DNA from 3 places in the Pseudomonas veronii genome. Region 1 is predicted to be linked to each of the others. Evidence: predicted binding sites of a transcription regulator. Region 1 holds the regulator's gene; each other region holds the start of a gene.

The links. The regulator sigma-54, encoded in region 1, starts transcription at its own class of promoters, with help from an activator protein. The targets are predictions, from matches to a motif close to ANTGGCATNNANNTTGCTNT.
Region 2: glnA (glutamate--ammonia ligase) is a predicted target of sigma-54. The motif match lies at 8,441-8,460, and genes of this name have one in related genera.
Region 3: glnK (P-II family nitrogen regulator) is a predicted target of sigma-54. The motif match lies at 2,527-2,546, and genes of this name have one in related genera.

The regions. Positions count from the first base shown of each region.
Region 1 covers NZ_CP018420.1:1,053,807-1,064,382, forward strand. The annotation lists gene PverR02_RS04785 (class II fumarate hydratase) at 1-672, shown strand, start outside; gene PverR02_RS04790 (hypothetical protein) at 700-1,128, shown strand; gene PverR02_RS04795 (superoxide dismutase) at 1,130-1,741, shown strand; gene PverR02_RS04800 (ZIP family metal transporter) at 1,775-2,668, shown strand; gene PverR02_RS04805 (HPr family phosphocarrier protein) at 2,707-2,979, opposite strand; gene rapZ (RNase adapter RapZ) at 2,996-3,853, opposite strand; gene ptsN (PTS IIA-like nitrogen regulatory protein PtsN) at 3,856-4,320, opposite strand; gene hpf (ribosome hibernation-promoting factor, HPF/YfiA family) at 4,333-4,638, opposite strand; gene PverR02_RS04825 (RNA polymerase factor sigma-54) at 4,714-6,207, opposite strand; gene lptB (LPS export ABC transporter ATP-binding protein) at 6,405-7,130, opposite strand; gene lptA (lipopolysaccharide transport periplasmic protein LptA) at 7,130-7,663, opposite strand; gene lptC (LPS export ABC transporter periplasmic protein LptC) at 7,650-8,222, opposite strand; gene PverR02_RS04845 (KdsC family phosphatase) at 8,231-8,755, opposite strand; gene PverR02_RS04850 (KpsF/GutQ family sugar-phosphate isomerase) at 8,756-9,730, opposite strand; gene PverR02_RS04855 (ATP-binding cassette domain-containing protein) at 10,046-10,576, shown strand, end outside.
Region 2 covers NZ_CP018420.1:402,818-413,393, reverse strand. The annotation lists gene PverR02_RS01880 (DUF2339 domain-containing protein) at 1-1,336, opposite strand, end outside; gene PverR02_RS01875 (glycogen/starch/alpha-glucan phosphorylase) at 1,495-3,945, opposite strand; gene PverR02_RS01870 (YkgJ family cysteine cluster protein) at 4,182-4,616, shown strand; gene typA (translational GTPase TypA) at 4,812-6,632, opposite strand; gene thiI (tRNA uracil 4-sulfurtransferase ThiI) at 6,772-8,226, opposite strand; gene glnA (glutamate--ammonia ligase) at 8,561-9,967, shown strand; gene PverR02_RS01845 (chorismate mutase) at 10,113-10,576, shown strand, end outside.
Region 3 covers NZ_CP018420.1:6,626,464-6,637,039, forward strand. The annotation lists gene PverR02_RS30540 (secondary thiamine-phosphate synthase enzyme YjbQ) at 1-397, opposite strand, end outside; gene PverR02_RS30545 (ammonium transporter) at 610-1,947, opposite strand; gene glnK (P-II family nitrogen regulator) at 1,981-2,319, opposite strand; gene PverR02_RS30555 (accessory factor UbiK family protein) at 2,741-3,004, shown strand; gene PverR02_RS30560 (YifB family Mg chelatase-like AAA ATPase) at 3,219-4,736, shown strand; gene glyA (serine hydroxymethyltransferase) at 4,747-6,012, opposite strand; gene PverR02_RS30570 (YggS family pyridoxal phosphate-dependent enzyme) at 6,038-6,853, opposite strand; gene PverR02_RS30575 (benzoate/H(+) symporter BenE family transporter) at 6,850-8,091, opposite strand; gene pdxR (MocR-like pyridoxine biosynthesis transcription factor PdxR) at 8,234-9,733, shown strand; gene PverR02_RS30585 (methyl-accepting chemotaxis protein) at 9,751-10,576, opposite strand, start outside.

The DNA.
Region 1 (10,576 bases):
TTTGCGCTGCGTTTCAGCCAGCAGCTGAGCAGCCTGACCGGCGTGCAATTCACGCCGGGCAAGAACCTCTTCGCGTTGATCGGCTCCCAGGACACCGCCGTCGCCGTCTCCGGCCAGTTGAAAGCGATCGCTGTGTCATTGATGAAAATCGCCAACGACTTGCGCTGGATGAATTCCGGGCCCCTGGCTGGCTTGGGCGAAATCGAACTGGAAGGGTTACAGCCCGGTTCTTCGATCATGCCGGGCAAGGTCAACCCAGTGATTCCGGAAGCGACCGCCATGGTCGCCGCACAAGTCATCGGCAATGACACGGTGATCACCATTGCCGGGCAATCCGGCAACTTCGAGCTGAACGTGATGCTGCCGATCATCGCCCAGAACCTGCTCGGCAGCCTCGAACTGCTGGCCAATTCCAGCCGCCTGCTGGCGGACAAGGCCATTGCCAGTTTCAAGGTCAACGAGGCCAAGCTCAAGGAAGCGTTGTCGCGCAATCCGATCCTGGTGACCGCACTCAACCCGATCATTGGTTACCAAAAGGCCGCTGAAATCGCCAAGCAAGCCTATCAGCAAGGTCGCCCGGTGATTGATGTCGCCCTCGAGCACACCGACTTGCCGCGCAGCCAACTGGAAGTCCTGCTGGACCCGGAAAAGCTCACGGCCGGCGGCGTGTAATCACCGACCCTGCTTTGGAGGCTGACCATGGAGCATTGGAAACGCACGATCGAACGGGCCAATCGCTGCTTTATGCAGGGCGAGTTGGTCGACGCTCGCGAAGCCTATTTACAAGCCCTGGCCCTGGCTCAAGTGTTGTTCGAGCGCTGGGCGAACGCCGACGAAGCAGTGGCGGCTTGCGTCATTTCCCATCACAACCTGGCGGACCTGCACCTGCGCCTGAACCAGCCGGAAGAAAGCGCGGAATACCTTTGTGCCATCCACCAACGGCTGTTACAGGCGCTGCAGGACCAGCGCCTCAGCCCGCAACTGCGCGACGCGGCGTTGCGCCAGAGCAGCAAGACCTACGTCGAACTGTTGAATTTCATCAGCGATCACGGCGAATACCCCCGTACCCATCGCTTGCTGGGCGGTACTGCGGCGCAACCGACCCCTCCTCAATACGGAGCACACTGATATGTCCTACACCTTGCCTGCTTTGCCTTACGCCTACGATGCCCTGGAACCGCATATCGATGCGCAAACCATGCAAATTCACTACACCAAGCACCACCAGACTTACATCAACAACCTCAATGCCGCCGTGGAGGGCACCGAGTTTGCGGGTTGGCCGGTAGAGAAGCTGGTGTCGAGCGTCCAGCAACTGCCCGAGCAACTGCGCGCCGCGGTGATCAATCAGGGCGGTGGGCATGCCAACCACTCGTTGTTCTGGGCGGTGATGTCACCCAAAGGCGGCGGCAAACCCGATGGCGCGCTGGGCCAGGCGATCGATGAGCAACTGGGCGGTTTCGACAGCTTCAAGGAGGCCTTCACCAAGGCCGCATTGACCCGCTTCGGCAGCGGCTGGGCCTGGTTGAGCGTGACCCCGCAGAAGACCCTGGTGGTGGAGAGCAGCGGCAATCAGGACAGCCCGCTGATGAGCGGCAACACACCGATCCTCGGCCTGGATGTGTGGGAACACGCCTACTACCTGCTGTACCAGAACCGGCGTCCTGAATACATCAATGCCTTCTACAGTGTCATCAACTGGCCGGAAGTCGCCGCCCGCTACCAGGCCGCCCTGGCCTGATATCACGCCGTACAACACGACCTAAGGCCGACCATGGGTACTGAAACACTGGCGATCAGCAGCGTGCGAATGTTTCGTTACGCATTTGGCTCGCTGCTGCTATTGGCAGGTATTGCATTGCTGGTGGCTCAAGGATTCGCCTGGCTGGACCTGGAGCCGCGCATCCTGCGGGCCCTGCAAGGTGGGGCGATCTGTGCGCTCGGCACCGCGTTGGGCGCCGTACCGGTGTTGGTTATCCGGCGCATGCCAGCAGCAATGAGCGATACCTTGCTGGGCTTTGGTGCCGGCGTGATGCTCGCGGCCACGGCGTTTTCGTTGGTCGTGCCGGGCATTGCCGCCGCTGAAGGCCTGGGGCTCAGCCCTTGGGGCGCGAGTGGCTTGATCAGCATTGGCATCATGCTGGGAGCGTTCGGCTTGTACCTGGTCGATCGCAAGGTCTCCGGGGCCAGCCCGGAAATGCTGGTCGGTACGCCGGAGCATCCGGTGATCCCGCCACGTATCTGGCTGTTCGTGTTTGCCATCATCGCGCACAACATCCCGGAGGGTATGGCGGTTGGCGTGTCGGCGGGCGGCGGCATGCCGGATGCCGACAGCCTGGCCATGGGCATCGCTTTGCAGGATGTGCCCGAAGGCCTGGTGATTGCGTTGGTGCTGGCCGGGGCAGGGATGTCGCGGTTCAAGGCGTTCCTGATCGGTGCGGCTTCGGGCTTGGTCGAGCCGATATTCGCAGTGCTTTGTGCCTGGTTGGTGAGTCTGGCGCAGGTGCTGCTGCCGTTAGGCTTGGCGTTGGCTGCTGGCGCGATGCTGCTGGTGGTCACTCACGAGGTGATCCCCGAATCGCGGCGCAATGGCCATGAAAAGCTCGCCAGCCTGGGACTGTGCATCGGGTTTTGCTTGATGATGGTGATGGATACTGCATTGGGCTGAAGCTGTTGCGGCTTCAGCCTCTGTCTCGTCGGGTGGGTTTATTCACCCTCATCAAAGAAGTTATTGATCAGCTTGGTCAAGGCCGCCATCGCTTCCTGCTCTTGCTCGCCTTCGGTCTTCAAATGAATCTTGGTGCCCTTGCCGGCGGCGAGCATCATCATCGCCATGATGCTCTTGCCGTCGACCATGGTTTCCGGAGTGCGTCCAGCGCGAACCTGGCAGGGGAACTGCCCGGCAATGCCGACGAACTTGGCTGAGGCGCGGGCGTGCAGGCCCAGCTTGTTGATGATTTCAATTTCCAGAACGGGCATCGCGGGGGTGTTCCTTTCAGCTAAGGTCGCGGTGGCGAACCTGGACGTTCTTGAGGGTTTGTTGCAGCATCTGGCCCAGGCGTTCGGTCAGGTAGACGGAACGGTGGTGGCCGCCGGTGCAGCCGATGGCAATGGTGACATAGGCCCGGTTGCTGGCGGCAAAGCGTGGTAGCCATTTGAGCAGGTAGCTGGAGATGTCCTGGAACATCTCCTCGACATCCGGTTGCGCGGCCAGGTAGTCCGCCACCGGCTGATCCAGCCCCGACTGGTCCCGCAACTCCGGCTTCCAGTAAGGATTGGGCAGGCAGCGCACATCGAATACCAGATCGGCGTCCACCGGCATGCCACGCTTGAAGCCAAACGACTCGACCAGAAAGGCCGTGCCGGGCTCGGGCTGGTTCAGCAGGCGGAGCTTGATGGCATCGCGCAGTTGGTACAGGTTGAGGCTGGTGGTGTTGATCTTGAGGTCGGCGAGGTCAATGATCGGCCCCAACAGCTTGGTCTCGTCCTCGATGGCTTCGGCCAGCGAACGATGCGGGCTGCTGAGGGGGTGACGTCGACGGGTCTCGGAGAAGCGTTTGAGCAGGGTTTCTTCGTCTGCGTCCAGGTACAGCACATCACAGTGAATGTGCTTGGCACGCACTTCCTCAAGCAGTGCCGGGAACCGCGAGAGGTGGCTGGGCAGGTTGCGGGCGTCGATCGACACGGCGACCAGTGGCTGTGCCAGTTCGGTGTGGATCAGCGCGCGCTCCGCCAACTCCGGCAGCAGGCCGGCGGGCAGGTTGTCGATGCAATAGAAGCCGTTGTCCTCAAGAACGTTGAGGGCGGTGCTTTTACCTGAGCCGGAGCGGCCACTGACGATGATCAAACGCATGATTACTGCTCGATTTGTTCAGCCAGGACAACCTGATACAACGCCTCATTGCTGCTGGCACTGCGCAGTTTGTCGCGTACTTCCTTGCGGTCAAGCATGCTGGCGATCTGCCGGAGCAGTTCCAGGTGTGCATCGGTGGCGGCTTGCGGGACCAGCAACACGAACAGCAGGTCGACCGGGGCACCGTCGATGGCGTCGAAATCGATGGGAGCGTCCAGGTGCAGCAGGGCGCTGACAGGTGTCTCGCAGCCTTTGAGGCGGCAGTGAGGAATGGCGATGCCGTTACCAAAACCGGTCGAGCCGAGTTTTTCACGGGCAATCAGAGCCTCGTAGACATCTTGCATCTCCAGCTCAGGCACTTGTTTGCTGATCAGGTTGGCAATCTGTTCGAGGGCTTTCTTCTTGCTGCCCCCCGGCGCGTTCACAAGGGAACGGCCGGGAGTCAGGATGGTTTCAAGTCGGATCATGGGTGGGGAGTGTTAGCGGCCGGTGCCCTGTAGGAGGCTCTGCTGCTTTTCCTTATGCTTTTTGATTTGGCGATCCAGCTTGTCGGTCAGGTCGTCAATGGCGGCATACATATCAGAATGCTCAGCATTGGCGACGACTTCTCCGCCGGGTATACGCAAGGTGGCTTCGATTTTCTGCTTCAGCTTTTCGACAGTCATAATGACTTGCACGTTGGTGATCTTGTCGAAATGCCCCTCAATTCGTTTGAGTTTTTCGCCGATATAGGTGCGCAGCGCGTCGGTCACTTCCAGTTGGTGTCCACTGATATTGACTTGCATACAGCTTCTCCTTCGTTGCCAGTGCATAAAGCGGCAGGCAGAGATGCCTGCCACTGGAACGCTGTGGCCTGCCCGTCACATCAAACGCTTACGCTCGCTGGAAGGCGCGATCCCAAGGGACTCGCGGTACTTGGCGACGGTTCGACGGGCGACCTGAATGCCTTGTGCCTCCAGTAAACCAGCGATCTTGCTGTCACTCAACGGCTTTTTCTGATTTTCCGCGGCAACCAGTTTTTTGATGATTGCGCGGATCGCCGTGGACGAGCATTCGCCGCCTTCGGAGGTGCTGACATGGCTGGAGAAAAAGTATTTCAGCTCATATATACCCCGTGGGGTATGCATGAATTTTTGCGTCGTTACCCGGGAAATCGTCGATTCGTGCATGCCCACCGCTTCTGCGATGTCGTGCAGGACCAGCGGTTTCATCGCTTCGTCGCCGTACTCAAGGAAGCCGCGCTGGTGCTCGACGATTTGCGTGGCCACTTTCATCAGGGTTTCGTTGCGGCTTTGCAGGCTCTTGATGAACCAGCGCGCTTCCTGCAGTTGGTTGCGCATGAAGGTGTTGTCGGCGCTGGTGTCGGCGCGACGGACGAAACCGGCATATTGCGGGTTGACCCGCAGGCGCGGCACCGATTCCTGGTTCAGCTCCACCAGCCAGCGTTCGTTGTCTTTGCGCACGATCACATCGGGGACGACGTATTCGGCTTCGCTGGACTCGATCTGCGAGCCCGGACGCGGGTTGAGGCTCTGCACCAGCTCGATGATGTGGCGCAGGTCGTCTTCCTTGAGCTTCATGCGGCGCATCAGCTGGCTGTAGTCGCGGCTGCCCAGCAGGTCGATGTAGTCGGTGACCAGGCGTTGGGCTTCAACGAGCCAAGGGGTCTTGGCGGGCAGCTGGCGCAATTGCAGCAGCAGGCACTCGCTGAGGTTGCGCGCGCCAATGCCGGCGGGCTCGAACTGCTGGATGCGGTGCAGGACGGCTTCGATCTCGTCCAGTTCGATGTCCAGTTCCGGGTCGAAGGCTTCAAGAATCTCTTCGAGGGTCTCGTCCAGATAACCCTGGTTGTTGATGCAGTCGATCAGGGTCACAGCGATCAGGCGATCGGTGTCGGACATCGGCGCCAGGTTCAATTGCCACAGCAAGTGGCTCTGCAGGCTCTCGCCGGCGGAGGTGCGGGTGGTGAAATCCCACTCGTCGTCATCATTGCTGGGCAGGCTGCTGGCGCTGGTCTGGTAGACGTCTTCCCAGGCGGTGTCCACGGGAAGTTCGTTGGGAATACGTTCGTTCCATTCGCCTTCCTCCAGGTTGTCCACCGTAGGGGCGGTTTCCTGGTAAGAGGGTTCCTGCACGTCGGAATTGGGTTTTTGCTCGATGTTGTCGGCCAGCGGGTCTGCATTATCGAAGTCGTCGCCTTCTTCCTGGCGTTCGAGCATCGGATTGGACTCCAGGGCTTCCTGGATTTCCTGTTGCAGGTCCAGTGTCGACAATTGGAGCAGGCGGATGGCCTGTTGCAGCTGCGGTGTCATCGTCAGCTGCTGGCCCATTCTCAGGACTAGCGATGGTTTCATGGCAGGGGCTTAACACCTTATTCGCCGGCGCAATGCGCCATCCACGACAGGGCGCGTGAGCGCCAAACATAAGCAAATTATATGCCTGATATCGGGGGCTTTGCCTAGAGCGCGGTAACAATAAAAATCCGGAGGTTTTCATTGACTCCCGCGCACCTTGGCGAACGGCCTGCCACCGCCTTTTTTTCCAGGCAGGCTTACAGGCGGAACTCGTGGCCCAGATACACTTCCTTGACCAGTTCGTTGGCCAGGATCGTGGCCGAATCGCCTTCGGCAATCAGTTGCCCATCGTTGACGATATACGCAGTTTCGCAGATATCGAGGGTCTCGCGGACGTTGTGGTCGGTGATCAGTACACCGATGCCCTTGGCCTTGAGGTGATGGATGATCTGCTTGATGTCGCCGACCGAGATCGGGTCGACACCGGCAAACGGTTCGTCCAGCAGGATGAACTTCGGTGCAGTGGCCAGGGCGCGGGCAATCTCCACGCGGCGGCGTTCACCACCGGACAAACTCATGCCGAGGTTGTCGCGAATGTGGTTGATGTGGAATTCCTGCAGCAGGCTTTCCAGCTCCTTGCGGCGGCCGTCGCGGTCGAGTTCCTTGCGGGTCTCGAGGATCGCCATGATGTTATCGGCAACCGACAGTTTGCGGAAGATCGACGCTTCCTGGGGAAGATAGCCGATACCGGCGCGCGCACGGCCGTGCATCGGCTGGTGGCTGACGTCGAGGTCGTCGATCAGGATGCGACCTTGGTCCGCTTGGACCAGGCCGACGATCATATAGAAACAGGTGGTCTTGCCGGCACCGTTGGGGCCAAGCAGGCCGACGATCTGGCCGCTGTCGATCGACAGGCTGACGTCGCGCACGACCTGACGGCCTTTATAGGCCTTGGCCAGATGCTGGGCTTTCAGGGTTGCCATTACTCGGCCTTCTTCTTCGGCTGGATAACCATGTCGATACGTGGACGCGGTGCGGTGACCTTGGTGCCGTTGGCGCGACCGGCGTTGGCAACCTGCTTCACGGTGTCATAGGTGATTTTTTCACCTTCCGTGGAGTTGCCGTCGGGGCTGAGTACCTTGGCCTGGTCGATCAGCACGATGCGATTTTGCTGGGCGTGATACTGGATGGTTTTGCCGTAGCCCTTCATCGGGGCGGTGTCGGTGGCAGCCTGCTTCTGTTCGAAGTAGGCCAGGTTGCCCACCGAGGTCACGACGTCAATGTCGCCAGCAGGGGTGCGAGTCAGTGTCACCGTGTTGCCGGTGATCTTCATCGAGCCTTGGGTAATGATCACACCGCCGGTGTAGGTCGCGACGCCTTGCTTGTCATCGAGCTGTGCATCGTCGGCCGAAATGTGGATCGGTTGCTGGCTATCGTTCGGCAGAGCCCAGGCGCTCACGCTTCCCAGTGCTGCGCCCAGACTGAGCAAAATAGGGAGGGTTTTAACGAGCCTCATACTGTCCTCTTACGTTCGATAGCAGGTGTATCCTGCTTTCTTTCAAATACGCTTTCATTCCCTTGCCAGTCGATACACCGCCAGCGCCGTCGATTCTAACGTCTTGCTCGGTCTGCGCATATTGCTTCTGTGGGAATACGGTCATGCGACTGCTGGTGATGATGGTGTCGCGGTTCTGTGCGTCGGTCCGTGCGACGCGCACCGAGTCGATCAGTTCCACTTCGGTGCCGTCCGGGTTGACTTCGCCACGCTTGCTGGTGACGTGCCAAGGGAATTCGGTGCCGCGATACAGATTCAAATCGGGGTTGGTCAGCAGGGTGACTTCGGACGCTTTCAGGTGCTCGACCTTGTCCGAGTTCATTTCATACTGCACCTTGCCATCGGGCAGGAACTGCACGCTGTAGGCATTGGTGGCGTAATAGTCGATAGCGCCTTGGTCAACCTGCGCCACAGGCTGGTCGAGAAAGCGCTCCGGGCTGATATTCCAGTAGCCAACCGCCAGGAGCAGCGCGGCGATGACCCCGAATAGCAGGAAGTTGCGAATCTTTTTGCTCAGCATAAAACGCTCTATAGGTAGGCGGCGTGGGCCGCTTCAAGGCTGCCCTGGGCACGCAGGATCAACTCGCAGAACTCGCGGGCGGCGCCTTCGCCGCCACGGGCCGTGGTGATGCCGTGGGCATGCTCGCGAACAAATGCCGCCGCATTGGCGACAGCCATGCCCAGGCCCACCCGGCGGATCACCGGCAGGTCGGGCAGGTCGTCGCCCAGATAGGCAACCTGCTCATAGCTTAGGTTCAGTTGGCCAAGAAGCTCGTCCAGAACGACTAGTTTATCCTCCCTGCCTTGATACAGGTGAGGAATCCCCAGGTTTTGTGCGCGGCGTTCCACAACCGGGGTTTTCCGACCGCTGATAATCGCGGTTTGCACGCCCGCCGCCATGAGCATCTTGATGCCCTGGCCGTCGAGGGTGTTGAACGACTTGAATTCGCTGCCGTCCTCGAGGAAGTACAGGCGGCCATCGGTCAGCACGCCGTCAACGTCGAAAATCGCCAATTTGATGTGCTTGCCGCGTTGCAACAGGTCGCTGGTCATTTACATCACTCCCGCACGCAGCAAGTCGTGCATGTTCAGGGCGCCGATCGGGCGGTCATTGCCATCGACCACCACCAGCGCGCCGATCTTATGGTCTTCCATGATCTTCAGGGCTTCTGCCGCCAGCATTTCTGCGCGTGCGGTCTTGCCGTGGGGAGTCATCACCGCATCGATGGTGGCGGTGTGGATATCGATAGTGCGGTCCAGGGTGCGGCGCAGGTCACCGTCGGTGAATACGCCGGCCAGGCGTCCGTCGGCTTCCAGGATCACGGTCATGCCCAGGCCCTTGCGGGTCATCTCCATGAGTGCGTCCTTCAGCAGAGTGCCGCGCTGTACGTGGGGCAGTTCATCGCCGGAATGCATGACGTTTTCCACTTTCAGCAGCAGGCGTCGGCCCAGCGCGCCGCCCGGATGGGAAAACGCGAAGTCTTCCGCCGTAAACCCACGTGCTTCCAGCAGCGCCACGGCCAGGGCATCGCCCATGACCAGCGCGGCGGTGGTGGAAGAGGTTGGCGCCAGGTTCAGCGGGCAGGCCTCTGCGGTCACATGAACATTCAGGTTCACTTCGGCGGCCTTGGCCAGCGTCGACTCCGGGTTGCCGGTGATGCTGATCATCTGGATGCCCAGGCGCTTGATCAACGGCAGCAAGGTCACGATTTCGTTGGTGGTGCCGGAGTTGGACAGTGCGAGGATGATGTCATCCTTGGTGATCATGCCCATGTCGCCGTGGCTGGCTTCGGCCGGGTGGACGAAAAACGCCGTGGTCCCGGTGCTTGCCAGGGTGGCGGCGATCTTGTTGCCGACGTGACCGGACTTGCCCATGCCGACCACGACAACGCGGCCTTTGCTGGCCAGAATCATCTCGCAGGCGCGTACGAAATCCACGTCGATATGGGCCAGCAAGCCTTCTACGGCTTCAAGCTCGAGGCGGATGGTGCGTTGTGCGGATTGGATAAGATCGCTGGATTGGCTCATGTCTGAAATCGTATAGCCTGACGAAAAGTCGACGATTATAACGATAATGATCAATTCCCTCACGCAAGTTCGTCAGTCTTTAGTCGTCAGGCGCTTCAGATTCATTCCTCGGTAACATAGCAAGCAACGGTTTTTCCCTGTCTCCAATCTGAACAAGCGCTGTTCCGGCCTTGGGGGCGCTGTACCAGCAGTGATATAGTTCGCCGCCAGTTCGGTCCACCCAGCCCATGTGGCTAACTATATGTTGGGCAACCGTTGCAAACGTTTGTCACAAGCGTGGTGTCTGAGTGAGAGGCTGCATCCCAAGGAGTTTAGATGAGTGCCGATAACGCCTACGCGGTCGAGCTGAAGGGCCTTACCTTCAAGCGCGGGACGCGCAGCATCTTCAATAACGTCGATATTCGCATTCCCCGCGGTAAGGTCACCGGCATCATGGGGCCTTCCGGTTGCGGCAAGACCACCCTGTTGCGCTTGATGGGCATGCAATTGCGCCCCAGTGCCGGCGAAGTGTGGGTCAACGGCCAGAACCTGCCGACGTTGTCGCGCAGCGATCTGTTCGATGCGCGCAAGCACATGGGGGTGCTGTTCCAGAGCGGTGCATTGTTCACCGACCTCGATGTGTTCGAAAACGTAGCGTTTCCGCTGCGGGTGCATACCCAGCTGTCCGACGAGATGATTCGTGACATTGTGTTGCTGAAGCTGCAGGCCGTGGGCCTTCGCGGCGCCATCGACCTGATGCCGGATGAACTGTCCGGCGGCATGAAGCGTCGTGTCGCCCTGGCGCGTGCCATTGCCCTCGATCCGCAGATTCTCATGTATGACGAACCCTTCGTGGGCCAGGACCCG
Region 2 (10,576 bases), 650 kb from region 1:
GCAGTCGGGCCAGGCCCATGTAGATGATGCCCAGGCCCAGGGCGCTGAACGCAGCGGCAAACTCCAGGTGTTGGACCAGTGCGAACTGCAAGCCAAAGCCCACCAGCGGTGGACCGAACAGCAGGCTGCCGTCGACATAATCGCCCTTGGCCGCCGACCAGCGCAGCAGCGCGCCCCGGCTGTCGTCCTCGGGCGCGTCGTTCATCTCCAGCAATTTGCGCCGGGTGAACAGCAGGCCGATGGCCAGGTACATCAGGAAAAACACGATCAGGAACGGCTCGGTGCTCCATAGCAACTGCGGCGCATACGAACGCAGGCCCCAGGCGAAGCCGATGCCGAAGGTGCCGACAAAGCCGATCAGGTTGAGCAGGCGCCAGGCCTTGAACCAGGCGATGGCGAGGATGCCGGCATTGAGCAGGGCGAAGTAGCTGAACAGCGCCACATGGCTGCCGGCGCCGGTGGAAGTCAGGATCGGCGCGGCAAAACCGCCCAGCGCCGCTGCGCAGGCCAGGCCCAACGCATCCTGGGTGATCGCCAGAATCGCCGAAAACAGCGTGACCGCCACCAGCAGGCCCAGCGCCGCGCCCGGGTCGATCAACGGGTGCAGGCGCATTGCGGCAAACACCGTCAGGTACAGCACCGCAATCCCGGTGCCTTGCAGCATCAAGCCGTAATTGCTGTTGCGCAGCCGCAACCACCAGCCCAGGCCCAGCAGGCCCAAGGCGGCGGCGGCAACCCCGGCATAACGCAGTTCGATCGGCACCACCATGCCTTCGGTGGCATAACGCAGCAAAAAGGCCAGGCCGAGGAACAGCAGCACCACGCCGACGCGCAACACGGTATTGCCGCCGAACAGCCAATTGCGCGCGCCGCGGATGGCGCGTTCGATCAGGTTGGGGCCTCGGGGGATAACCGGTTCAGGTGCAGGCGGTTTCTCGGCAGGCGTCCACACATCCGCCGGTAACGCCTGGCTTGGTTCGGCGGCAATGGTGACGGGGGTCGGCGCCAGTTCGGCGGGCAATTCCCAGATAAGCTCGGGGGCCTTGGCCGGCGGGGCGGATTCGGCGACGGGGGATTCGACCACCACACTGTGCGCCAGCGGCGCAGGTTCGGGTGCAGGCTTTTCCATTTGCGCCAGGCGTTGTTCCAGCGCGGTGAGCGCTTTCTGCGCGGTCTCCAACTGACGGCCTTGTTCATCCGTGCGCGAAGCCAGCATCGACAGGCGAATCGCCTGGCCAATGCCCAACCCCAGCAGCGCGCCGATGCCCGCGTCGCCGAACGACTCATCGAGCGTCCAGCCGAGCGCCAGCCCAATCAGCATGAAAATCCATTGCATGGTCGATATTCCCTAAGCAAACCGGGACCTAGTATATCGACGCGAGACCAATGTGGGAGGGGGCTTGCCCCCGATAGCGGTGTGCCAGTCGACATATCTGCAAACTGACAGTCCGCTATCGGGGGCAAGCCCCCTCCCACATTTTGGTTTTGGGGTGTTTAGTCGAGCGCTTTCCAGATCTCGGTGGCGTATTCGCGGATCGTCCGGTCCGAAGAGAACCAGCCCATCCGCGCGGTATTGAGCACCGCCGAACGCCACCATTCCTTGGAATCATGCCAATGCGCGTCGACCCGGGTCTGCGCCTCCCAGTAGGCATCGAAGTCGGCACACACCAGGAAGCGGTCGTACTCGATCAGCCCATCGATCAAGCCCACATAACGGCCCGGATCGTCCGGCGAGAACACCCCGCCGCGAATCGCTTGCAACACATCGCTCAAACGATGGGACGCGGCGATGTCCGGCCCGGCGTGGAATTCACCGGCGTGCTTACGGGCCTCCACCTGCTGGGCGCTGAGGCCGAAGATAAACATGTGCTCGCCGCCCACGCGCTCGTGCATCTCGACGTTGGCGCCGTCCATGGTGCCGATGGACAGCGCGCCGTTAAGGCCGAACTTCATGTTGCTGGTGCCCGATGCTTCAAAGCCGGCGGTGGAAATCTGCTCCGACAAGTCCGCCGCCGGGATGATGCTTTCCGCCAGGCTGACGTTGTAGTTGGGCAGGAACACCACCTTGAGCAAGCCGCGCACGGTGGGGTCGTTGTTGACGGTGCGGGCGATGTCGTTGGTCAGCTTGATGATCAGCTTGGCCTGGTGATAGCTCGCCGCCGCCTTGCCGGCGAAGATCTTCACTCGCGGCACCCAGTCGGTCTCGGGCTCGGCACGGATCGCCTGGTACAGCGCCACGGTGTGCAGCAGGTTGAGTAACTGGCGCTTGTACTCGTGGATGCGCTTGACCTGCACGTCGAACATCGCCGCCGGGTTGACCGCAATACCCAGACGCTCATGGATGATCTCGGCCAGCGCGCGCTTGCTGTGCAGGCGTTGTTCGGCGAAGGCCTTGCGGAAGGCCTGCTTCTCGGCGAACGGTTCGAGTTCGATCAGGCGCTGTTCGGGCTTGTCGAGGATGTCCGCACCCAGCGCGTCGACGAGCATGCCGGTGAGTTGGGGGTTGGCCTGGTACAGCCAGCGGCGGAAGGTGATGCCGTTGGTTTTGTTGTTGATGCGCTCCGGGTACAGCTTGTGCAGTTCGGAGAACACCGTGCTGCGCATCAGTTGGGTGTGCAGGCCGGATACGCCGTTGACGCTATGGGAGCCGAGGAACGCCAGGTTGCCCATCCGCACGCGGCGGCCGTTGTCTTCTTCGATCAGCGACACGGCGCGCAGCACGTCGAAATCGTGGATGCCCTTGGCGCGCAGCGAGTCGATGTGCTGCGCGTTGATCAGGTAGATGATCTGCATGTGCCGGGGCAGCATGCGCTCCATCAGGCCGACCGGCCAGGTTTCCAGGGCTTCGGGCAGCAGTGTGTGGTTGGTGTACGACAGGGTTTCGACGGTGACGTCCCACGCCGCTTCCCAGGGAATATCGTGCAGGTCCACCAGTTGCCGCATCAACTCGGCGACCGCGATGGACGGGTGCGTGTCGTTGAGCTGAATGGCGGCATGTTCGCCCAGGCTCAGCACCGAGCCGTGCATGTTCTTGTGGCGGCGCAGCAGGTCTTGCAGCGAGGCCGAGACGAAGAAGTATTCCTGGCGCAGGCGCAGTTCCTGCCCCGCTTCGGTGCTGTCGGCCGGGTAAAGCACTCGGGAGATGCTTTCGGCGCGGGCCACTTCGGCGACGGCGCCCAAATGGTCGCCGGCGTTGAAGCGCTCCAGGTGCAGGTCTTCCACGGCGCGCGCACGCCACAGCCGCAGGGTGTTGACGCTGGCGCCGCGCCAGCCGACCACCGGAGTGTCGTAGGCCACGGCCCGCACGGTTTCGCTGGGCGACCACACCTGAATCAGCTTGCCGCCGGCATCGGCGAGGGTTTCGACGCTGCCGCCGAAGCCGATCGAGTAGATCACTTCAGCCCGTTCGAACTCCCACGGGTTGCCGAAATCCAGCCAGCGCTCGGTCTGTTCCTGCTGCCAGCCATCGACAATCGCCTGGCGGAACAGCCCGTGCTCATAGCGGATGCCATAACCATGGCCGGCAATACCCAGGGTCGACATGCTTTCCATAAAGCACGCTGCCAGGCGTCCCAGACCGCCGTTGCCGAGCGCTGCATCGGGCTCCAGCAGGCGGATGCGTTCCAGGTCGACACCCAACTCGGTGAGCGCTTCGCGAGCGATCTCCAGCAGGCCGAGGTTGCTCAGGCTGTCGAAGAGCAGGCGGCCGATGAGGAATTCCAGCGAGAGGTAATACACCCGCTTCTGGCCTTTGCGGTAGATTTGCCGCGTATGGTTCATCCAGTGATCGACCATCTGGTCGCGGGCGGCCAGGGCAATGGCTTCGAACCAGTCATGGTCGAAGGCGTGATCCGGGTCTTTGCCCACCGCGTAGGTGAGTTTGGTCAAGACAGCATCGCGAAATGCGGCTACCTCTGCTTCTCGTGCAAGCGGTTCCTGAGACATCGGTGTGACCTCGGGCGAGATTGAAGGAGTTGCTAGAGCCTAGTCGGTCAGACCGGCGGTCGACGCGCTGGTTCGGCAGTTTTTTAACTCATTCACCTTTGCATGAATTTAATGCAGGGGTCGTGCCCGATCACTGTTCGAGCCGCCTTCGAGCTGAAAACCCGAAAATATTGTTCAAAAAACCATCAATCCCGGTATGATCGCGCGCCCGGATACCGCCCCACCTTGGAACCCTGATGAAGCCTCAACTGATCGCCGCCGCGGAACTCGACCGTCTCGAGACCTGGCAGAAATATTCCGCCCACATGTGCGGAGGCTGCGTGTCCAGCTGCTGCACGCTGCCGGTCGAAGTGAAGATCAAAGACTTGATCCGCATTGGCATCGTCGATGAATTCGAGCGCGGCGACCCGCCGAAGAACATCGCCAAGCGTTTGCAGAAGGAAGGCATCGTCGAGCGCTACAACAGCAAATCCGAGATCTTCACCCTGCAGCGCATGAGCAACAACGACTGCCTGTACCTGGATCGTAAGACGCGCTTCTGCACTATTTATGACAAGCGCCCGGATACCTGCCGCAACCACCCGAAAATCGGCCCGCGGCCGGGGTATTGCGCGTACAAGCCCAAGGAAGTGGTGCGCGAGACCAATTTCAAGACGCTCGATAAGTTCTGATCCATGTTTTGCAGGGCTCTCAAGGGCCCTATCGGGGGCAAGCCCCCTCCCACAGTTTTGATTTGTGAACGCCTTCAAAATGTGGGAGGGGGCTTGCCCCCGATAGGGTCGGCACATTCAGCACAAAACCTGCAGACATAAAAAAACGCCCCCGGCCTTTCGACCGGGGGCGTTTTTCATTCAGCCTGAGTTAACTCAGTTCTTGGCTTTCTTGGCAGCGCGGGTACGCTCGCCTTCGTCCAGGATCTTCTTACGCAGGCGGATCGACTTAGGCGTGACTTCGCACAGCTCGTCGTCCTGGATGAATTCCAGGGCCTGTTCCAGGGTGAAGCGAACAGGTGGAACCAGAGCGATGGTTTCGTCTTTACCCGAAGCACGCATGTTGTCGAGCTTCTTGCCTTTGGTTGGGTTGACGCCCATGTCGTTGTCACGGCTGTTCAGACCAACGATCTGACCGTTGTAGATCTCTTGACCGTGTTCAACGAACAGCTTGCCACGCGCCTGGAGGGTTTCCAGGGAGTAGGTCAGCGCCTTGCCGGTTTCAACCGAAACCAGAACACCGTTCTGACGGCCGGACATGTCGCCGGACTTCATGGTGTCGTAGCGATCGAAGATCGAGGTCAGGATGCCAGCACCGTTGGTCAGGGTCAGGAACTGGTTACGGAAACCGATCAGACCACGCGCAGGGATGTTGTATTCCAGACGCACACGGCCTTTGCCATCCGGCACCATGTTGGTCAGGTCGCCCTTACGCAGGCCCATCTCTTCCATGACCTTGCCCTGGGATTCTTCAGGGGTGTCGATGGTGACGTTTTCGAACGGTTCCTGCTTCACGCCGTCAACAGTACGGATGATCACTTCAGGACGACCTACGCCCATTTCGAAGCCTTCGCGACGCATGGTTTCGATCAGTACCGAGAGGTGCAGCTCACCACGGCCGGAAACCTTGAACTTGTCAGCCGAGTCGCCTTCTTCAACGCGCAGTGCCACGTTGTAGAGCAGTTCTTTGTCCAGACGTTCCTTGATGTTACGGGAGGTCACGAACTTGCCTTCTTTACCGCAGAAAGGCGAGTCGTTTACCTGGAAGGTCATGGAAACGGTTGGCTCGTCGACGGTCAGAGGCTTCATCGCCTCGACAGTGTCCGGCTGGCACAGGGTGTCGGAGATGAACAGCGAGTCCATACCGCTGACGCACACGATGTCGCCGGCGAACGCTTCTTCAACGTCGATGCGGTGCAGGCCGTGGTGACCCATCAGTTTCAGGATACGACCGTTGCGCTTCTTGCCGTCGGCGCCGATAGCGACAACCGGAGTGTTCGGCTTGACGCTACCACGAGCGATACGGCCAACGCCGATAACACCCAGGAAGCTGTTGTAGTCCAGTGCCGAGATTTGCATCTGGAACGGACCGTCACGGTCAACCTTCGGTGGTGGAACGTGGTCAACGATGGCCTGGTACAGCGGGGTCATGTCTTCCGCCATGGCGGTGTGATCCAGACCGGCGATACCGTTCAGGGCCGAAGCGTAGATAACCTGGAAGTCCAGTTGTTCTTCGGTAGCACCCAGGTTGTCGAACAGATCGAAGATCTGGTCCAGAACCCAATCCGGACGCGCGCCTGGACGGTCAACCTTGTTGATGCACACGATCGGACGCAGGCCGGCTTCGAACGCCTTCTTGGTCACGAAACGGGTTTGCGGCATAGGGCCGTCTTGAGCGTCAACCAGCAGCAGAACGGAGTCGACCATCGACATTACGCGTTCTACTTCGCCGCCGAAGTCGGCGTGGCCCGGGGTATCCACGATGTTGATGTGGTAGCCGTTCCAGTTGATAGCGGTGTTTTTAGCCAGGATGGTAATACCGCGCTCTTTTTCCTGGTCGTTGGAGTCCATCACGCGCTCGTCGTTGAGCTCGTTGCGCTCCAGGGTGCCGGATTGACGCAAGAGTTTGTCTACCAGGGTGGTTTTACCATGGTCAACGTGAGCAATGATGGCGATGTTACGTAGATTTTCGATCACTTGTGTATCTCGATCAGAGGATTCGGTGTGCTGACAGGTCGTGGCAGCGATTAACAGTAGAGTCAGGCCTTGCCGTTACAGCTTGACGGCAGAGTCGGGGGGCCGGTGACGCAGGCCACAGGCAAACAGCCCCGGGCTCTTAGCTCGGTCGATAAACGCGCACATTGGCATGCCCCTCACTGAGCAAATGGTGGGCATGCAGGCGACTCATCACGCCTTTGTCGCAATACAGCAGGTACTGACGGCTGTTATCCAGTTCCTTGAAACGCGCGTTCAATGCATAGAACGGCAGCGTTTGTACGTCGATGCCAGCGATTTCCAGCGGCTCGTCTTCAGCGGCATCCGGGTGACGGATGTCGATGATGATCTGACCGGCCAGGGCTTCGCTGACTTCTTCGATCTGCACATCCTGGCCCAACTCGTCGATGACACGATCGATCGGGACCAGTTTGGCGTTCTCGAGCGCACGCTCCAGAACCGCCATATCAAACTGTTGTTCTTCATACTCCACGCGGTTGCGCTTGGCGTGGGTCTTGGGGTTCACCGAAATGACCCCGCAATATTCAGGCATGTGCTTGGCAAAGTCGGCGGTGCCGATCTGTTCTGCCAGGTCGATGATGTCCTGCTTATGGCTGGCGATCAGCGGGCGCAGCACCAGCTTCTCGGTCACGCAATCGATGAGCGACAGGTTCGGCAGCGTCTGGCTGGATACCTGGGAAATCGCTTCGCCGGTCACCAGCGCGTCGATCTGCAGTTGATCGGCAATTCGGGACGCTGCGCGCAACATCATACGCTTCAATACTACGCCCATATGACTGTTATCGACTTTGCCGAGAATTTCGCCCAGTACTTCCTCGAACGGCACGCTGACAAACAGCACGCGCTGGGAGCTGCCGTACTTCTTCCAGATATAGTGCGCGACTTCCATCACGCCCAATTCGTGGGCACGCCCGCCCAGGTTGAAGAAGCAGAAGTGGCTCATCAGGCCGCGGCGCATGATCTGGTAGGCCGCCACCGTGGAATCGAAACCGCCGGACATCAAGACCAGGGTCTGTTCCAGGGCGCCGAGCGGGTAGCCACCAATGCTATTGTGCTGGCTGTGGATCACAAACAACCGTTGGTCGCGAATTTCCATCCGCACTTCAATTTGCGGCGCCTTGAGGGAAATTCCGGCTGCGCCGCACTCGCGACGCAGCTTGCTGCCGACGTATTTTTCCACATCCATGGAGCTGAACGGGTGCTTGCCGGCACGCTTGCAGCGCACCGAAAAAATCTTGCCTTCAAGCTCGCTGCCAAAGTGCTGTTTGCACTTTTCGGTGATGTCGTCGAAGTCGCCCAGCGGGTACTCGTCGACCTGCAGGAAATGCGCGATGCCCGGCATGCAGCTCAGGCGCTCGGTCATATCCTTCAAGGCCTTGGCGTCGGTGACACGGGTTTCCAGCTCGAGATTGTCCCACACACCGTTCACCACCACAGCCGGGTCCAGATCGCGGAGCACGGCACGGATGTTCTTGGCCAACTGACGGATGAAACGCATCCGTACCGGTCGGCTTTTGATGGTGATCTCGGGGAAGACTTTAACGATTAATTTCATGGAAACAGCGCGCACAGGGCCTGCCGAAAAAGGGGGGCGCGGATTATAGCGGAAATCGCTCAAGGTTTAACCAGTTAATATGCATCAACGGCGCAACGCACCAAAACAGGTCATTTATGCAAATGAGCGCCACATTGCAGTGCGTTATTTATTCCATTTCGGCGGTTTGCACTGTTATAGGGGCCATTTTGACGCAAAAAGGCCATGTTGGCGCACTGGCATGCAATTTGCTCTCTTGTGAGGCAGGTTGCCATGGCGGACTATCCGCGCCGGCATCACCCACATTCTAAGGGCTAACTCCACTACCCAGCCCGAAGCCACCCCGGAGGACACCATGTCGAAGTCGGTTCAACTCATCAAAGATCATGACGTTAAGTGGATTGATCTGCGCTTCACGGACACAAAAGGCACTCAGCACCACGTGACCATGCCGGCTCGCGACGCGCTGGATGACGCGTTCTTCGAAGAAGGCAAAATGTTCGACGGTTCCTCCATTGCCGGTTGGAAAGGCATCGAAGCTTCCGACATGATCCTGATGCCGGACGACAGCACCGCCGTGCTGGACCCGTTCACCGAAGACCCAACCCTGATCATCGTCTGCGACGTGATCGAGCCTTCGACCATGCAAGGCTACGACCGCGACCCACGTGCGATCGCCAAGCGTGCCGAGGAATACCTGAAGTCGACCGGTATCGGCGACACCGTATTCGTAGGCCCAGAGCCAGAATTCTTCATCTTTGATTCGGTCAAGTTCAAGTCCGACATCTCCGGCTCCATGTTCAAGATTTTCTCCGAACAAGGTTCGTGGATGTCCGACCAGGACGTAGAAGGCGGCAACAAAGGCCACCGTCCAGGTATCAAAGGTGGCTACTTCCCAGTTCCGCCATTCGACCACGACCACGAAATCCGTACCTCCATGTGCAACGCCATGGAAGAAATGGGCCTGGTCATCGAAGTACACCACCACGAAGTGGCGACTGCCGGCCAGAACGAAATCGGTGTGAAGTTCAACACCCTGGTTGCCAAGGCTGACGAAGTCCAGACCCTGAAGTACTGCGTACACAACGTGGCTGATGCCTACGGCCGTACCGCAACCTTCATGCCTAAGCCTCTGTACGGCGATAACGGTTCGGGTATGCACGTTCACCTGTCCATCGCTAAAGATGGCAAGAACACCTTCGCTGGCGAAGGTTATGCCGGCCTGTCCGACACCGCCCTGTACTTCATCGGCGGTATCATCAAGCACGGTAAGGCCCTGAACGGCTTCACCAACCCGTCGACCAACTCCTACAAGCGTCTGGTCCCAGGTTTCGAAGCACCGGTAATGCTGGCCTACTCGGCTCGTAACCGCTCCGCATCGATCCGTATTCCTTACGTGTCCAGCCCGCGCGCTCGCCGTATCGAAGCCCGCTTCCCGGACCCGGCAGCCAACCCGTACCTGGGCTTCGCTGCACTGCTGATGGCTGGCCTGGACGGCATCCAGAACAAGATCCACCCAGGCGACGCCGCCGACAAAAACTTGTACGACCTGCCGCCTGAAGAGGCCAAAGAGATCCCACAAGTGTGCGGCAGCTTGAAAGAAGCCCTGGAAGAGCTGGACAAGGGCCGTGCGTTCCTGACCAAAGGCGGCGTATTCAGCGACGACTTCATCGATGCCTACATCGAGCTGAAAAGCGAAGAAGAAATCAAAGTCCGCACCTTCGTACACCCACTGGAATACGAGCTGTACTACAGCTGCTGATCCGGTAGCGTCGCTTAACGTGGCGTGATCGAAAAAGACCTCCTTCGGGAGGTCTTTTTTTGCCCGGGGATTACACAGCTCCGCACCTGCAAACCCAATCAAAAAGGTGGGAGGGAGCTTGCCCCCTCCCACAAGGAGATCAGCATTGAACCGTCGACTTGTGTTCGCTCTGTTATTCGTCAGTGTCAGTGCGAGCGCTGCGCCGCCCAGCCTCGAACCTTTACTCAACAGCATCGCCGAGCGCCTGGCGATCGCCGACCAGGTCGCCCTGAGCAAGTGGGACAGCCACAAGCCCGTAGAAGACAAGAAGCGCGAGCAAGAGGTGATCGCCAGCGTCGTCGCCCAGGCCCCGAGCTACAAGCTGGACCCTGTCGCCGCCGGGCAGTTCTTCTCGGCACAGATCGAAGCGAACAAACTGGTGCAGTACGCCCATCTTTCCGACTGGCAGTTCCAGGGCAAGGCCCCCGACGATCCGCGCCCGGACCTGGTCAAGCAGATCCGCCCGCAACTGGACCAACTGCAAAAACGCCTGCTGCAGCAATTGGCCGACTTCAGCCCGCAGCGCACCGACCCACAGTGCCCGCAATGGCTGGCCGAAGCCGTGCATGA
Region 3 (10,576 bases), 1.3 Mb from region 1:
GGACTTTACGAGCACCGCCATGATCACGGTGCTCGCCCAGATAAACACCTTGCCAGGTCCCCATCGCCAAGCGGCCGGCCTTGACCGGCAAACTCAGCTGGCAACCCAGGAGACTGGCCTTGAAGTGCGCCGGCAGATCGTCCGGGCCTTCGTCGTTGTGTTCGAACCCGGCTCGGCCTTGCGGCACCAGCGAGTTGAAAAAACGCTCGAAGTCACGACGAACCGCCGGATCGGCATTCTCGTTGATGGTCAACGAGGCCGAGGTATGCTGCAACCACAGATGCAACAGGCCCACGCGACACGCCTTCAATTCAGGCAAGCCGGCAAGCAACTCGTCGGTTACCAGGTGAAAGCCCCGGGGCTTGGCCCGCAGGGTAATCAGGGTCTGTTGCCACATACAGTTCTCCGCCCATCGGCGCGCATTCTAGCGCGCTCAGGGAAAAAACAAAGTGCCGAATACGCCTACATGCCTGTAAGACATTCGCACCCGGAAAAGCGCGGTGTGCGCGCCATCACACATGCGACGCAAAAAACCGGCACCCCGTGTCCTGACTGACAAATGCCAGACAAAAAAATGCCCGGCAAGCCGGGCATGTTTTTTTCGCCTACTTACAAGTTGTAGCCGCGTTCGTTGTGTTGTGCCAGGTCGAGGCCGACAGCCTCTTCTTCGTCGGTAACCCGCAGGCCCATGACCATATCCAGCACCTTGAGGATGATGAAGGTCACGATGGCGGTGTAGATCACAGTGAAGCCGACGCCTTTGCACTGAATCCAGACTTGGGCCGCCACGTCAGTCACGGTGCCGAAGCCGCCCAGGGCTGGGGCTGCGAAAACGCCCGTGAGGATCGCACCGACGATGCCACCGATACCGTGTACGCCGAACGCGTCCAGGGAGTCGTCGTAGCCCAGCTTGCGCTTGAGGCTGGTGGCGCAGAAGAAGCAAATCACACCGGCAACCAGGCCGATCACCAGAGCGCCCATCGGGCCCACGGTGCCTGCCGCAGGCGTGACGGCGACCAGGCCAGCCACCACACCCGAGGCGATGCCCAGGGCACTTGGCTTACCGTGGGTGATCCACTCGGCGAACATCCAGCCCAGCGCCGCAGCAGCTGTAGCGATCTGGGTCACCAGCATCGCCATACCGGCAGTGCCGTTGGCCGCAGCAGCGGAGCCGGCGTTGAAGCCGAACCAACCGACCCACAGCATGGCCGCACCGATCAAGGTGTAACCCAGGTTGTGAGGGGCCATCGGGGTAGTCGGGTAGCCTTTACGCTTGCCAAGCACGATGCACGCCACCAGACCAGCCACACCCGCGTTGATATGCACCACGGTGCCACCAGCGAAGTCCAGCACGCCCCAGTCCCACAGCAGGCCGCCATTGCCGCTCCAGACCATGTGTGCGATCGGCGCGTAAACCAGGGTGAACCAGATAGCCATGAAGATCAGCATCGCGGAGAACTTCATGCGCTCGGCGAACGCACCGACGATCAGCGCCGGGGTGATGATGGCGAAGGTCATCTGGAAGGTGACGAACACCGCTTCCGGAAACAGCGCCGCAGGCCCGGTGATGCTGGCCGGGGTTACGCCCGCCAGGAACGCCTTGCCCATGCCGCCAAAGAAGGAGTTGAAGTTTACAACGCCCTGCTCCATGCCGGTCGTGTCAAACGCGATGCTGTAACCGTAGATGACCCACAGAATGCTGATCAGGCCAGTGATGGCAAAACACTGCATCATCACCGACAGAATGTTTTTCGAGCGAACCATACCGCCGTAGAACAGCGCCAGGCCGGGAATGGTCATGAATAGCACCAGCGCGGTGGATGTAAGCATCCACGCGGTGTCGCCGGAATTGAGGACTGGAGCAGCCACTTCGTCTGCCGCCATGGCCAGGCTTGGCATTACGATGGACAACAGGGCTCCGAGCCCTGCGAATTTACGCAGAGTCATATTGTTTTCTCCTGGGGCGTTAGGTTTGGCGGCTTAGATTGCGTCGGTATCGGTTTCGCCGGTACGGATGCGAATAGCCTGTTCCAGATTGACCACAAAGATCTTGCCGTCACCGATCTTGCCGGTGTTGGCGGCCTTGGTTATCGCCTCGATAACCCGATCAAGATCCTTGTCGTCAATGGCGACATCAATCTTCACCTTCGGCAGGAAATCAACCACGTATTCCGCGCCGCGATACAGCTCGGTGTGACCCTTCTGCCGCCCGAAGCCTTTGACCTCAGTAACGGTAATGCCCTGCACGCCGATTTCGGACAACGACTCGCGTACATCGTCCAACTTGAACGGCTTGATGATGGCAGTGACTAGCTTCATGAAAACTCTCTCCCGAATTGGTGGACTTGCCCCAGGAAAACAAACCCGTCTCAAGTCTAAGCGCAGCGCCTGGCTTTGTAACGCGTCGTCGCAAGAGCAGTTGCCATTGCGACGCCAGCGAACCACTGGTGACGAACCTGTACCCCTGATCCGTCGGCGCACTGCATTCGTCACAGCGACTGCATCAGTGCATGGGTCATGTTCGTCTAAGCAGAAACCTTGCCAGCTCCGTAAAAACCACTGAAATCAGTCCCTTGCCCACTTATGCCCACCTGCGGGGCTTTTTGGCGGGGTGATTGCGCACGAAAACGGTGCGCTACCGCCCGACACCCTGCGCGAAAAGCGTGCGCCCGAGGTCGTGGAAATGACTATAGACGCTGCGTGATACACTGCCCGCCAACAGTTTTCCGGAATATTTCCCATGCTCGCGCCCAAAGACCTCCTCGACGCCCTGAGCGGCCATGCCTCCCGCCTGTTCAGCGGCGAGACCCCGCTGCCCCGCAATGAAATCGAAAGCCAGTTCAAGGCCTTGCTGCAAAGCGGCTTCAGCAAGCTCGACCTGGTCAGCCGGGAAGAATTCGACAGCCAAATGGTGGTGCTGGCCCGCACCCGAGCACGCCTGGAAAGCCTGGAGGCGAAAGTGGCGGAGCTGGAAGCGCGGTTGACCCCGGCAGCCTCTGAATAACCCCCGACCAATGTAGGAGCTGGCTTGCCTGCGATGGAATCACCTCGGTCCCTCTGATACGCCTGACCGCCCCTATCGCACGCAAACCAGCGCCCCCACTTGTTCTGCGTCACTCTGCGGATACGTTCTGTAAAACCTCCCGCGTCCCGCTCCACCCCACCTCGTCTACCCTTGAAAAACCGCAGGAAGCGGCCCGCCCTTTCAAGGAATGAGCATGTCCCTCGCCATCGTCCACAGTCGCGCCCAGATCGGCGTCGAAGCCCCTGCCGTCAGCGTCGAAGTACACATGGCCAATGGTCTGCCATCGCTCACCCTGGTGGGTTTGCCGGAAACCGCCGTCAAGGAAAGCAAGGACCGCGTGCGCAGTGCCATCCTCAACTCCGCGCTGCAATACCCGTCCCGCCGCATCACCCTCAACCTCGCGCCCGCCGACCTGCCCAAGGACGGCGGGCGTTTTGACCTGGCGATAGCCCTCGGGATTCTCGCGGCGAGCGTGCAGGTGCCGACGCAGATGCTCGACGACGTGGAATGCCTGGGGGAATTGGCGCTATCGGGCGAGGTACGCGCAGTGAAAGGTGTGTTGCCGGCAGCGCTCGCGGCGCGCAAGGCCGGGCGCAGCGTGATCGTGCCCCGGGCGAATGCCGAAGAGGCCTGCCTGGCATCGGGGTTGAAGGTGATTGCGGTGGACCACCTGCTACAGGTGGTGGCGCACCTGAATGGGCATGTGCCGATCGAGCCCTTCAAGTCCGACGGTTTGCTGTACTTGAACAAACCTTACCCGGACCTCAGCGAAGTCCAGGGCCAACTCGCCGCCAAACGCGCATTGCTGATCGCTGCGGCAGGCGCGCATAACCTGTTGTTCAGCGGCCCGCCCGGCACCGGCAAGACCTTGCTCGCCAGCCGCCTGCCGGGTTTGCTGCCGCCGCTGAGTGAGCACGAAGCGCTGGAAGTGGCAGCGATTCAATCAGTGGTCAGCCTGGCGCCCCTGAGTCATTGGCCCCATCGGCCGTTTCGCCAGCCGCACCATTCGGCCTCCGGCCCGGCGCTGGTGGGTGGAGGGTCAAAGCCGCAACCGGGGGAAATCACCTTGGCCCACCATGGCGTGCTGTTCCTGGATGAGCTGCCGGAGTTTGATCGCAAGGTGCTCGAGGTTTTGCGCGAGCCACTGGAGTCGGGGCATATCGTGATCTCCCGCGCCCGCGACCGCGTGAGTTTCCCGGCGCGCTTTCAACTGGTCGCCGCAATGAACCCCTGCCCTTGCGGTTACATGGGCGACCCCAGCGCGCGCTGTCGCTGTACGCCGGAGCAGGTCCAGCGCTATCGCAACAAACTCTCCGGGCCGTTGCTGGACCGGATCGACCTGCACCTGACCGTCGCTCGCGAAATCACCGCGCTGAACCCGGCCCCGCAGCCCGGCGACAACACGTCCACCGCCTCGGCACTGGTAGCCCAGGCCCGGGACCGCCAGCAACAGCGCCAGGGCTGCGCCAATGCGTTCCTCGACCTACCGGGGTTGCGCCAGCATTGCGCGCTGTCGAGGCCGGATGAAGCCTGGCTGGAAAGCGCCTGCGAGCGCCTGACCCTGTCCCTTCGCGCAGCCCACCGCCTGCTCAAGGTCGCCCGCACGCTGGCGGATCTGGAACACACAGACAGCATCCGCCGCAGCCACATCGCCGAAGCCCTGCAATACCGCCCCTCAGCCTCCAGTCAGGTCGACAGCGCCAACGTTTAGAAGGGAAAAGTCAGCGATAAACCGGGTGTCGGCGGCACAGCGCAATCACCTGTTCACGCACCTGCAGCGCAACGCTATCGCTCTCCCCACGTTGCAGGGCGTCCAGGACATCGCACAGCCAAGCGGCCAGTTGCTCGCACTCGAACACGCCGAAACCGCGGGTGGTGACGGCCGGCGTGCCGATGCGCAGCCCCGAGGTGACAAAGGGGGAGCGCGGATCGTTGGGCACCGAATTCTTGTTGGCGGTGATGCCGGCGTTGCTCAAGGCCGCATCGGCGTCTTTGCCGGTGTAAGGCCGGTCGGACAGGTCGATCAACATCATGTGGTTATCGGTGCCACCCGAGACAATCCTGTAACCGCGCCGCTGCAACACGGCCGCCATGGCCCGGGCATTGACCACGACCTGGGCCTGGTAGGTTTTGAACTCGGGCCTCAAGGCTTCCTTGAAGGCCACCGCCTTGGCGGCAATCTGATGCATCAACGGCCCACCCTGAACACCCGGGAACACCGCCGAATCGAGCTTTTTGTAAAACGCTGCGTCCTGGCCCTTGGACAAAATCAACCCGCCTCGCGGGCCACGCAAGGTCTTGTGCGTGGTGCTGGTGACCACATGGGCGTGCGGCAACGGGTCCGGGTACTCGCCAGCGGCGACCAAGCCGGCGACGTGAGCCATGTCGACCCAGAAAATCGCACCGACCTTGTCGGCAATCGCCCGCATGCGCGCCCAGTCTTTGTACCGCGAGTAGGCCGAAAACCCGCCGATCAGCATCTTCGGCCGCGTTTCCACAGCGATGCGCTCCATCTCGTCGTAGTCGAGCAAGCCCGTCTGCGGGTCGAGCCCGTAAGGCACGATGTGGTAATGCCGGCCCGAGAAGTTGGAGGGATTGCCGTGGGTCAGGTGCCCACCCTGGGCCAGGTTCATGCCCATCACCGTATCGCCGGGGTTGATCAAGGCCAGGAACACCGCGGCGTTTGCCTGGGCGCCCGCATGGGGCTGCACGTTGGCGTAATCGCAGTCGAACAGGGCCTTGACCCGTTCGATGGCCAGGCGCTCGGCCACATCGACGTATTCGCAGCCGCTGTAGTAGCGCTTGCCGGGGTAGCCCTCGGCGTATTTGTTGGTCAGTACCGTGCTCTGGAGGCTCATGACCAGCGGGCTGGCGTAGTTTTCGGAAGCGATCAGCTCGACATGGTCTTCCTGACGGCGCTCCTCGTTATGAATCGCCTCACACAGCTGCGGGTCGAAGCTTTCAAGTGTCAATGTTGAGTCGTACATGATGAACAGGTCCTTGCTAAAAAAGTCAGGTCGTTGACGGTTGATCGGCGCTCGGCCAGTAGTAGTCATCCGGCATGGCGCGGGCGCCGAAGATGGCCTGGCCGACGCGGACAACGGTCGCGCCTTCCTCGATGGCGATCTCGAAATCCCCGGACATGCCCATCGACAATTCCTCCAGGCTGACGCCCGCCGGGGCGTGATCGCGCAGGCGCTCGCGCAGTTCGCGCAGCCGCACAAAGCACGGGCGCACGCGGGCCACATCGGCCGAAAACAGCGCCAGCGTCATCAGCCCGCGAACACGCAAGGCCGGGAACGCTGGCAGGGCCTGCAGAAAACCCGCGACGGCGTGCGGCTCCAGGCCGTATTTGCTGGCTTCCCCGGAGGTATTCACCTGCACGAACACATCCAGTTGGCGCCCTTCGATCTGCAGGCGACGATCCAGCGCCTCGGCCACTCGCAGGCTGTCCAGCGCCTGGAACTCACTGGCAAAGCGCGCGACCTGCTTGGCTTTGTTGGTTTGCAGGTGGCCGATCACCGACCACTGCAGATCGGCCAGATCGCTCATGGCCTGCCATTTGCGCTGGGCTTCCTGCACCTTGTTCTCACCCAGCAGCCGACAGCCCGCCGCATACGCCAGGCGCAGGTGCGCCTCGTCAAAGGTTTTGCTGACCGGCAACAGGCGCACGCTTGCCGGGTCGCGCCCGACCCGCGCACAGGCACTGGCGATACGTTGCTGTACGGCCGCCAGATTGCGCCGGAAGTCCTCCACGCTGGTGGCCTGCGGGTAACGCCCATGACGCGCATGCAGGGTGGCGCTGGCTGGCGGTTCGGCGCGCATCATTGGGCCGCTCCCTTGGCCGCCGCCACCGCCTCGGAACCCGGCGCACGGCGACGTGGCAAGCGGCCGTTGAGCAACGCATACGCAGCCAACCCGATCAACAACCCCCAAAACGCGCCGCCGATCCCGAGCAGGTTGATGTTGGCGGCGCACGCCAGAAAGGTGATCAGCGTGGCTTCACGCGACCTGACGTCCGCCATCGCGTTGGCCAGGCTGGCGCCGATGGTGCCCAGCAGGGCCAAGCCGGCCAGCGTGGTGATGAATGCCGGCGGGAACGCCATGAATACGGCGGCCAGCGTCACCCCGAACACCCCGACGAGGATGTAGAACACCCCAGCGGCAACCCCGGCGACCCAGCGCTTGGATGCGTCCTCCGAGGCTTCCTTGCCCGTGCAGATGGCCGCCGTGATCGCCGCGACGTTGAACGCGTGCGAGCCGAACGGCGCCATCAGCAGCGACCCCAACCCGGTCACCGTCAGGATCGGGTTGGCGCTGGTCTTGAAACCATCGTTGCGCAACACCAGCATGCCCGGCATGTACTGGCCCGTGAGGGTGATCAGAAACAGCGGCAGCGCCACACTGAGCAATGCATTGAGTGAAAACTCGGGCCGGGTGAATACCGGCGCCGCCAGTTGCAGGGACAGGCCCGACAAGTCCACCCGCCCCTGCACCAGCAGGAATCCCAAGCCCAGCAGCAGAATGCCGACGACCGCGTAGCGCGCAGTAAAGCGCTTGAGCCCGACGTAAGCGGCGATCAACACGCCGACCAGCACCGGGTCGAGGCTCATGCCACCAAACGCGCCGATGCCGAACTGCAGCAGAATCCCCGCCAGCATGGCCGCCGCGATGCCCGGCGGAATCAGCCGGATGACTTTTTCGAAACAGCCGGACAGCCCCAGCAGCACAAACGCAGCGGCTGAAACCATGTACGCGCCGACCGCCTCGGCGTAAGGCGTGGCAGACAGCGCGACCACCAGAAACGCCGCAGCAGGGGTCGACCAGGCGGTGATGATCGGCTCACGGCTCACCCAGCTGAGAAACAGCCCGGTCACCCCCACGCCGATCGATACCGACCAGACCCACGAAGCCGTCAGCTCGGGGCTGAGCCCGGCCACCTTGGCCGCCTGGAACACCAGAATGAACGTACCGCCATAATTGACGATGACTGAAATCAGCCCGGCCACGATGGGGTGCAACAGGTCGCGCGGGCGCAGCGGCGACGGCGATATTGACGAAGACATAGGGACTTTGCTCCTTGCCAGACGAGGGGTTGAGCCTCGTGTGATGGGTCATTGGCCGGCGTGAAGGCAGTGGCACAGGTGAAAGTCTACGGATAGACTGGCCTGCTATTACCGGCCAATTCTTCAGGACGAGGCAGACCGCATGGCGAAATCCTTCGAGCTGGAAACCCTGCAGATGCGCCTCAACGACGCGCAATTCCAGCAGTTGGGCCTGCACCAGCGCATTCAACGCGCGCTGCGCGCCTTGATCCTCGACGGCGCACTCTCGCCGGGCCTGAAGCTGCCGGCGACGCGGGTGTTGGCCACGTCGTTGGGGGTCGCGCGCGACACGGTGGAGAACGCCTACGTGCAGTTGCACCGCGATGGTTTTATCGTGCGGCGCGAGGGCTCCGGCAGTTACGTGTGCGAGGCCATCGGCACCGAATTGCGCGGTGCCTCGCGCCGCCGCATCAAGGCACAGGCCGTCAAAACCAGCCAGGCCGCACCGGGCGCCGGCTTGAGCCTGCGCGGGCGGATGATCCTCGACAGCGGCGGCGTGAACGATCAACAGGTGATCAAGGCATTCGCCACGGGCCTGCCCGAAACCCGCTCGTTCCCGACCGATGTGTGGGAGCGCCTGCAGCGCCAGGTGATGAAGGACTATCGCAGCAGCGTGCTGTTGCACGGTGACCCGCAAGGAGCCGAGTCGTTACGCAAAGCCATCGCGACGTACTTGAACCTTGAGCGTGGGGCGAAGTGCTCGCCCGACCAGGTCCTGGTGCTGAGCAGTACGCGCCAAGCGCTGTTCTTGTGTGCGCAACTGCTGGTGGACGTCGGCAAACCGATCCTGCTGGAAAACCCGGGCTACTACGGCGCCAGGAAGGCCTTCGAAACCGCCGAGGCCAAGGTCGTGCCCATCGATGTCGATGCGGCGGGCATCCGCACCGACCTGCTGCACGCCGACCGCAGCGGCGCCCATTGCGTGTATGTCACGCCGTCTCATCAATACCCGACCGGCGCCACGCTGACCCTGGAGCGGCGTCTGGAGTTGATCAACTGGGCCGCGGAAAAAGGCAAATGGGTCATCGAAGATGACTACGACAGCGAGTTCCACTACGAAGGCAAACCCACGGCCTGCGTGCAGGGCCTGGACAAGTACCAGCGCACGCTGTACCTCGGCACCTTCAGCAAGACCCTGTTCCCCGGCCTGCGCATGGGCTACATGGTGCTGCCCCCGGAACTGGTCAAGGCCTTCACCTATGCGCGCAGCATGATGGACGGCCACACCCCGCAAATCCTGCAACTGACGCTGGCGCGCTTCATGGAGGACGGGCATTACAACGCCCATGTCCGGGCGATGCGCAAACTCTACGCCGGGCGCCAAGCCATCATGCTCGACGCCATCGGCAAGTACCTCGGCGATGTGGTCACGGCATGCCGGCCCCAGGGCGGGCTGCAAATCCCTTGCGTGCTGCATGAGGGGTGGTCGGAAGAAAAAACCATCCGCCAGGCCGCCAGCGCGGGTGTGCAACTCTCCGGCCTCAGCCGGTTGTATGCCGGTGCGGCCACGCAACAGGGATGGTTATTGGGCTACTCGTCCTTGACCGCCCATGAAATCGAAACCGCCATGCAGCGCCTGGCTAACGCGCTCAAGGCGCGCTAGCCGCTCCAGGCGCGCCTTCAACGAAACCGATCGACCTCTTGGCGCAAGCCTGCCGCCAGCGTCTCCAGCTCCTTGGCGGTAATCGCCAGGTTCGACACCACTTCGCGTTGCTCGCTGTTGGCCAGCGCAATGCTCTGCAGGTTGCTGCTCAGCAACGTCGCCGTGCTGCTCTGCTCCTGAGTGGCAGTGGTGATCGCGGCGAATTGCTGCCCGGCCGAGCGGCTCTGCTCATCGATGCGTGCCAGGGCCGACGCCACGTCGGCGTTGCGTGACAGGCCTTCCTGCATCAGCGCATTGCCCTGTTCCATGGTGCTGATGGCGTTACCGGTTTCCTGCTGGATGCTTTGGATCATCCCGGAAATCTCATCGGTGGCCTGGCGGGTGCGCGAGGCCAGGTTGCGCACTTCGTCGGCGACCACCGCAAACCCACGGCCCTGCTCGCCAGCGCGGGCGGCTTCGATGGCGGCATTGAGCGCCAGCAGGTTGGTCTGTTCGGCGATCGAAGTGATCACGCCGACGATGCCGCCGATTTCCTGGGAACGCTGGCCCAAGGTGTTGATCACCGTGGCCGTGCTGTTCAGGGCGGTGGCGATGTGTTCCAGGGACGACGACGCCTCCTGCATCGAGTTGCGGCCGATGCGGGTCTGCTGCGCGTTTTCCTGGGCCAGGCGTTCGGTGTTGCCCATGTTGTCGGCGATGTTCAGCGAAGTGGCGCTGAATTCCTCCACCGCGCCGGCCATGCTGGTGATTTCGCCGGACTGCTGCTCCATGCCTTCATAGGCACCGCCGGACAAACCGGACAACGCCTGCGCCCGGCCGTTGACCTCTTCGGCGGCCCTGCGG